Regions from separate parts of the Emergencia sp. JLR.KK010 genome, predicted to be linked through region 1. Evidence: riboswitches for the same ligand, from Rfam matches in the RefSeq annotation. Region 1 holds a riboswitch; the other holds the start of a gene.
What was found. Region 1 has a riboswitch for cobalamin ahead of V1225_RS06210 (DUF4430 domain-containing protein). Riboswitches for the same ligand answer to the same signal wherever they lie in the genome.

Region 2: linked by a shared signal. The riboswitch ahead of V1225_RS00760 (NCS2 family permease) and the one ahead of V1225_RS06210 (DUF4430 domain-containing protein) in region 1 are both predicted to bind cobalamin.

The regions. Positions count from the first base shown of each region.
Region 1 covers NZ_CP143550.1:1,289,794-1,294,070, reverse strand. The annotation lists gene V1225_RS06210 (DUF4430 domain-containing protein) at 1-2,619, opposite strand, end outside; cobalamin riboswitch at 2,723-2,925, opposite strand; gene V1225_RS06205 (hypothetical protein) at 3,322-3,648, opposite strand; gene V1225_RS06200 (IS30 family transposase) at 3,645-4,277, opposite strand, start outside.
Region 2 covers NZ_CP143550.1:174,119-178,395, reverse strand. The annotation lists gene rpoC (DNA-directed RNA polymerase subunit beta') at 1-601, shown strand, start outside; gene V1225_RS00770 (GNAT family protein) at 1,063-1,602, shown strand; gene V1225_RS00765 (hypothetical protein) at 1,599-1,787, shown strand; cobalamin riboswitch at 2,034-2,209, shown strand; gene V1225_RS00760 (NCS2 family permease) at 2,275-3,582, shown strand; gene V1225_RS00755 (helix-turn-helix domain-containing protein) at 3,586-4,277, opposite strand, start outside.

The DNA of each region.
Region 1 (4,277 bases):
TCCCTTTACTGCTTCAGGGCCTGGAGAAAGCGGCGTGTTCGGATCGTCAATATCCGTTCCCGGCTCATCATCTGCAGGCGGCTCAATCCATCCTGCGGAAGCCCTTTCCTTTGTATAGTCATCTGTATAATGGAATAGGATTACATCGCCGTCTTTGATGACCTGCTCTGCAACACCGTTTTTTACATATACACCATTAACCGTATACATCCAGCCAGAGTTCGGTCCGTTGTCAAACTCGGCAAGACCGTTGATGGCACTGATGTAGTTGCCGGTGCTGTTGGAAAATCCCATTCCCTTGACACTCAAGGCTTTTTCAATCACATCCAGAACCTTTGCGTCCTTATCCACAGTCACTTCCATAGCAGAAATCCATTCCCGGTCGATTGTACCCTTTTTATAAGTATGTGAAACGCCGTCCTCGCCGTGCTTCTCATCACCGAGCAGAGTAAAGGTGACTTTTATCTTGTTATCCTCAGGCGCAGAAATTTGCTGTTCAGCTACAGTAATCTGCTGTTCCACAGTCTTTTCCTGATAAGAAATTGTCACACCGGTTACATCTTTTGTAAGAGGTGCAGCTTCATAAGTATAGTCTGTAATTTCTTCTTTCTTTCCACTGTTATATACTGCACTTACAACCATACCAGACGGGTTAAAATATTCTCCTGCGATATACGCCGTCTTTGAAGGCGCTTTTGTAATTTCAATCTTTGTCACTTCCAAAGGTGTTACAGTTACCGGTACTTCTGCGATTTTTCCTCCCAGGCTGACCATTACTTTCTGTGTATCCTTCTCCATAACAGAAGGCGTCACGCTGTAACCGCCTGTTACAGTTCTCTCTGTGCCGTCTGCATAAGTGACTTTCAGACTCATACCTTCCCCATCAAAGGACTCGCCCTCAAAGTATGCTGTTTTTTTCGGCTGCGTAACCACTTCAACGACTTCGATGTCGCCGGCAGCGTCAGCTTTTTCGACCTGCAAGGTAATATCCGGCAAAATTCCAAAATATGCTGTCTGACTGACTGCGGTAAAGTTTGGAGAAGCGCCTACTTCATAGGTAATTTCTCTGTGTGCGCCGTAGCTGCTTCCAAATCCAAAAGTGAAAAGACCCCCTTGGGATACAGTCAGTGTGTCTTTTGTATAATCCGCCGGAATAGCTGCTGCATCGCCCTTTTTCAGGCTATAGTTAGTGCTGCCAAAGAACATAGTCTTTGTAATGCTAACCTGATTTTCCATAGTCTGCGCTTTGGCATTAGCTGCAAAATTGTACTGTGCTGCGGTTCCTCCAACGGTTTTACCTTCCATTCCTTCTACCGTCTGATAGATTACCGCTGCTGACATATTATAAATTCCCGCTAGCTTATTGACAGGATGATACAATGTATCGAAACTGATTGCAAACTGGTCGCCTGCCACTAACGCCTTGCCCGGCGTAGTCTTGTTGGTAACCGCTGCTTTGACACCTTTCGCAGAAACCACCTGATAATCGCAGGCAGTTCCGTCGCTGACCTTCACAATATTTCTGCCTTCGACCAACTTTACAGTATAACTGCCGTCTGCATTTCTTTCAGCTGGCACAAACCCACCATAGTTCAGCTTTCCGCCAGCATAATTAGGATTTGCCACCTCTACAGAAGCAACTTCACCTGTCGGTGTAAATGTATAGCTTCCATGGGCATCATCATAAACTGTTTTTTCCCCGGCAGCATCAGTCATCTCTGTCAGATAGTAAATGATATCCAGCTCCGCATCCAAGTCATCCCCTGCGAGTTTTCCATTGCTGACGGTTGCGTTCGTCTCGGTATTTACCTTAGCGTTGACACTGACCGTACTATCAGATGATCCTACAGATACTACAAACACACCTGTATTTTCCGGCCAGATTGCACCAAAGAACGGACCGCCAACCGCAGAAATATTATTAAAAGCGTCATAGGTTACAAGTACCACTGCAGTACCTTCCTTCTGCGCAGTCACTTTTCCACTTTCTGATACGGATACCACATCACTTGGTGTTCCGTCAAAGTTGACAGCCTCATAGTGATAGTCCGGCTCAATAAAGTAATTATTTGTAAGGGTGTCTACTGCCTCCCAGTTTCTCAGAGATACGATCTGGTATTCGTCGTTTTTCTTCAACTTCAGATAGCCTGCGGGATTGATGTTCAGATAAATGTCTGCCATGTTGTAATTCTTATTTGAAGTTGAAGCTTTATCGACGGTTTTAGCGTTTTTTCCTTCCGGCTTCAAATCGCTTTCAGAAACATTTAAGATATACGGATCTTTGGACGCTGCCGGTGACTTGAATTTTCCGGTATAAGTCACATAGCCTTTCCCACTGATTCTGAAATTGTAATCCTTGTTTGCCGGCAGATTATAGGATACCGTCTTCAGCCCTTCCTCAGCCGGCACTTCACCAATAGTCTCCTGCTCTATAAACGGCTTGAAGTGTTTTTCCTTCGTGCCGACAAATACTTTTGCATCCGCCGGCACAGTAATCTGTACATTTCCTGTCTGCACATCTGCTTCCGCAGCAAATGCCATAGACGGCATCATGCAAAGTACCATGACGATACTTAGAAGAATGGCAGAAAATTTCTTTACTGTTTCGTTTTTCTTCATGTGTTCTTCCTTTCTACATTTCTGCCCACAAAAAAACTGCAGGCTCTTTGCCTACAGTCCGCATTTACTGTATCTAAACTCTGGATTCTTACGGTTACCTCGCCGCGGGATCCTCATCTCATGCAGGTCTCCTGGCTCATGGATTATCGTTTTTCTTTCCCTTCCCAGGTCTCCCCAGTGGGTGGCTCTTCACCAGTGGTAAAAACAATCCAATTACAGTGGCGGGTCCGCGCAAGGCTCTCACTTGCTTCCCTCTTAGCTCCCCTGTGGTACGCACAAGGAAGAACACAAAATGGTTTCTTTATATTTTGTTTTTAATTATAATCTGGAGAGACTTTGGATTTCCTTTTCGCAAAGCTAACTCCTATTTCATTATATCCTTGTGATTATTTTTTTGCAATACAATATTTTCAAATATATACTATACATAAATGGCAATAGGTCAAAACGAGACAATTTGGTCAATTGCCAAGGTGAATTCCAGTTTGCCTAAGTAAATGTCAGGTACGCAAGAGTGGAGGATGTAAAAAGCTATGGAAAGTAGTGAAATTGATGCCAGAATAGGGTAAAATAGTGTTAATGCAGGGAAATTCGGGCATAACAAAAAGCCGTCAGCATTCATATTTTTATTTTTGCCAGAGTGAATTCTGCCGGCTGATGGTCTTGTGAAACTAGCGATATATCCCGGTAATCCATTAAAAATTAAAGTTCTAGCAGTTCATCGTGTTTTACGTAGCATTTGCGTTCTTCGCACCATAAAGGCTGGGTGTCTGGTCCTTTCCAGCTGTCCCATGGACCGGCGGAATAGCCGTATTCCAGACGGTAGGCTTGCAGATAATTTAACTGCCAGCCGTCGCTGTCCAGATACTCCCATGGATTGGATTCAATCTCATGACCAGAGCGAACCCAGTTGCGAAGCATGTAACGTTCGCTGCGTGTCATGGGAACAACATCTTCCATTTCATGGAGTGCACAAAGGTTGAACTGATAGTCGATGGATTGTTTATCGTAAATGGTTCGTCTTTTCACAGGGATGCACCTCCTTTTCTAAAGATGGAAGACTTCAGGGTAACTTCTTTGGAAGGAATTCTGCGGCAGCCGAGAAGGTGAAGGGTTTCGGCACCGAAAAAGAATGCAAACATTTCGTGAGGGCATTTGTTGCTTAGGCTTTCCCTGCAGTAAGAATTAATATGATGCATCATGAGTGAAATATCCTCTTGGCAAAGGTGGTCGAAAGAAGTACCTTTCGGCAGGAAATAGCGGATAAACTCGTGATTGCGCTCAATGGATCCTTTCTGCCATGAAGCCTGCGGATCGCAGTAATAGACTGCGGTACGCTTTTTACCGGAAGGATCTTTTTCAATGGCTAGAGGATTGGAAAATTCACTGCCGTTATCGGTAAGGATTAGCGGAAAGAGGTGGCGAAACCGTTCTGATCCCAAAAGGTCATACAGTTTTTTAAAGACATCTGTGACGGATCTGGAATCATTGTAGTCACGCAGAAAGGCCAGCATGAATTCTGCTTTGACAAAATGAATGGTTAGAAGGACTTTGCCGCCTTTCTTTCCTTCAACGGAATCCATTTGGACAACAGGATAGTTTGGATGCTCTTCCATAAATTTTTTAAAATCCTCAAAGGTTCTGCCTTCGCGGCATTT
Region 2 (4,277 bases), 1.1 Mb from region 1:
ATATAAGAACCAGGGTGTAGATATCAACGACAAGCACGTAGAGGTTATCGTAAGCCAGATGCTTTCCAAGTTCAAGATTGAAGACGCAGGCGATACGGATCTGCTTCCGGGTGGTCTGTACAGCAAGTTTGAAATCAAGGAAGCAAACGAAGCTGCCTTTGCAGCAGACGGCGAACCTGCAAAAGCGAAACAGATGTTGCTTGGTATTACCAAGGCTTCTCTGGCAACTAACTCCTTCTTGTCTGCAGCATCCTTCCAGGAAACCACCAGGGTTCTGACTGATGCCGCAATTAAGGGCAAGAACGATAAGCTGATGGGTCTGAAGGAAAACGTTATCATCGGTAAGCTGATTCCTGCAGGAACCGGTATGAAACGTTACAAAAATATTGACGTGGATTACGGTGTAAATGAGGAATTCATGCGTGAATATACTCGTATGCAGGAAGAGGCCCTGTTAGAAGCTGAAACTGACGTGGAAGCGATGGATGATGAAAGCGCAGAAGATTTGGATTTGATGAGCATGCCTAACGAGGGTATTATGGAAATGGATACAGCATTGGTGCTGGAACCGGAAGAATCCGAGCTGATTGAATTAGAATAAGAGACTGGATATTGTAAAGGGGCTACTTGTACGGTTGACCAATTAGGTTGATCTGAGGAGGTAGCTCCTTTTTGTTAGTGCGTTCTGTGCCGCCTGTGCATATATTCGTAAAAAAGACCTAAAATATGCATAACGTCCTGAAGGAATCTGCATATTTTTGGCGATTTTTCCTCTCATATGCATTTTCGCCAATAAAATACTCTGAAATAGCAACGCGATTACCGGTTCGCAGTGAAAAATATGCATATATAATGCAAAATCCCCGCAAATATGCAGACTGATGTGCATATTTGCGGAGATTTCTTTAAAAATATGCATTTTGCCATGAGGAAGGAGTATCGTGGAATCATTAGCGTTAAATTGGGAGCCAGTCATTTTTATTGACTTAATAGGAATTGTGCGATATATTGAAATTAATTTAGGGAAAAGATTTGGCGGTGAATTCTGAAAGGAGAAAGGATATGAACCCGATTGAAACCAAAGATTTAATCATACGCGACAGCGTTTTTGAGGATTTAAAGTATTTTGACCCATGGGAAAGGCAGCCTGCAGTAACGGAGTTTTTCAGCATTGCGGACGGGCAGAGTCTGGAGGATGTGACCAAGGCATATGTGAAATTTGATGAGGCTGCCGATATGCGCCAGTACACTATTTGTCTGCGCGAGAGCGGTGAGCCGGTGGGAAGAATTATTCTTGGCGATATCATAGAAGGCTGGAAGTGTGAAATTTGGCGGATTTACATTGCGGATACGGCACTTCGCGGCAAAGGCTACGGCAGACAGGCTATGGAAGCGACCATGAAACTGTGCTTTGAGGATTTTGGGATGAAACGGGTATATCTGGATCATTACACGGGAAATCCAGCGGCGCATCTGTATCTGAATCTGGGATTTCAGTACGAGGGCGTGCTGAGAAAGAATTGCAGGAAGAATGGAGTGCTTTACGACGTGCATCTGATGTCCATGCTGGCAGAGGAATACTTTGAGCGATATGGTAAATGAATGCAGTGAATAAGCTGGAAAAACGCCAACACGCCGAAAAAAATTATGCCAACACGCCGAAAAAAATAGACACAGATAAAATGAAAAAACCGGCTTTTTTAATGATTCTTATTGGCGTAGGTGATTATGCTTACCGAAGGCAGGATGGAATTTATGTAGTGCCGGTGGGATGTCTAAAGAATTAAGAATAATTAACAGCCGCCTAGCGAAAAGGGCGGCTGTCTTTATAAGTGGAGTTTGACAGGTTTACGGCGTTTCCTTTTGTACACTCTTCAAGAGATTTTTCCGTCAGTCTGAGAACGGTTTCTGATGTTGACAAAAATAAAAGAATCACGAATATTTGTCACATTTCTTTTTTCATGCCTTTGCCCTGTTTGAAGACATGCAAAAGTCTTGCATTTTCGCTCAAATTGTGTATAATGATATATGAAAATTGAAAAGAGCTTGCCAGTACCCGAAAGGGTTTAAAGGAAAACAGGTGAAATTCCTGTACGCCGCCAACGCTGTAACAGAGGAGTCTTCTTCACGATGTCACTGGGAAACCGGGAAGGCGAAGAAAGATGCTGATACTGGAGTCAGAACACCAGCTGGGAAGCAGCGCAAACGCATTGGAGAGATATGATGCGAAAGTATCTCTGCCGGATGCGTTATTTTTTTATATGGAGGGCACTAATGAAAAAACTATTTAAACTGGAAGAAAATCACACCACTGTCAGACAGGAAGTACGCGCCGGTCTGACAACCTTTTTTGCCATGGCGTATATCATTTTTCTGAACCCGGTATTTCTGTCATCTACAGGCATGAGTTCCGGCGGCGTTATGGTTGCTACATGTCTTTCTGCCGCAGCAGGCACGCTGCTGTGTGCATTTTTGAGCAATAAGCCTTTTGCGATGGCGCCGGGTATGGGGATGAATGCCTTTTTTGCGTATACCCTATGCGGAATTTACGGATATTCATGGCAGCAGGCGCTGGCACTTACCTTCCTTTCCGGAATCCTATTTTTTCTAATTGTTATCTCGCCTCTGAGAGATAAGATAATCAATGCAGTACCTGTAAATCTGAAATACGCTATAAGCGCCGGCGTGGGTCTGTTTATAGCGCTCATTGGTCTTCTGGATACAGGGATTATATCTTTAGCAAGCGGAATGCCTGCTCTCGGGGATCTCAGTTCGCCTACAGTTCTGATTGCATTGCTTGGAGTGGCAATCACAGCTGTTTTGGTGGTATTGAACATAAATGGAAGTTTGATTATCGGTATGGTGATAACGATTGTACTGAGTCTGGCGGCAGGACAGACAGCGATGCCCGACCACCTTGCAGAGTTTCCGGGCGCAATAGCGGACGTGGCTTTTAAGCTTGATTTTTCCGGATTGATTTCAGGAAAAGCGGGCTTGTCCGGTATCCTGTCACTTATTGCGCTTATTATCTCATTGACCATGGTTGATATGTTTGATACCCTTGGTTTTTTAATCGGCACCAGCTCCAGGGCGGGAATGACTGATGAAAAGGGAACCATGCCGGGAAGCGGGTCGATTTTAATTGCTGATGCGGCAGGTTCTGTGATGGGCGCTTTATTTGGAACCTCTACCGTTACATGCTATGCGGAATCGGTTTCCGGGATTGCGGCAGGCGGAAAAACCGGTCTGACTGCTGTAACAACTGCTTTGTGCTTCTTGCTGGCGGTTGTGTTCTCGCCTCTGACAGGGGTGATGACAAGTGCTGTAACTGCACCGGCTTTGATTATCGTGGGAATGTATCTTCTCATGGAAGTGAAAAAAGTTGATTTTGGTCGTCTGGATGACGCCATTCCTGCATTTATTACCATAGTGGCGATGCCTATGACATACTCCATTACGACAGGAATTGCTGCGGGATTTATTTTTTATCTGATTTGCAAAATTGCCGCTGGCAGAAGAAATGAGGTGAATCTGCCTGTTGTGGCGCTGGCTATGGTATTTTTTCTTTATTTCTGCCTGTAAAATTTAGGTTTGCAGTATTTTGAATATATGCCTTTTCTTTAGCTGGTTCAATTCATCACGTGTTGGAGCTGTGAGTGCAGTGGCTTCGGTGAGGTCGGTAAGAGGATTCTCGGTAGCGATACATTTGCTGACAAAGGAATCGTATCGACCAAGGGAAAGACTGCAGAACAGACCAACGATAATTGAAGATGTACCAAAATTGCTGGTAAGATCCAGAACCAGCAAATCATTTTTATTTGCAGTATTTGCGAGGAAAATCCTCTGGGATGAATCGAAAGTCTGCACTGTTCCTGTGTAATAATAGGTGCACTTAGCAAAATCGGTGGGGTCGACTACACGCCCATAAAAGGAAGCTTTTTCTTGATTTATGGTCAAGATGTTGACCTCTTTGTTTTTTTTCTGTATGAGAGAGGGTACGTACACATAATAGATTTTTCCTGGTTGTGAAGAACCGGGTGTTTCTTGTGATAAATTCTCAGTTGGAAGTAAATAGTCCATGTCAAGAAGCTGTGAAATATGAACATCAAGATTCTTTGCAATAATAATGAGTGTTTCCACATCAATTGATACTTCCCCACGCTCATATTTTGAAAGGGAAGATTTACTTTTGTTAATGAGTAGAGCAAATTCTGCCAAACTGTAATGTTTTTGTTTCCTGTAGTGACGAATGCGCTGACCAAGTATACTGCGTATTG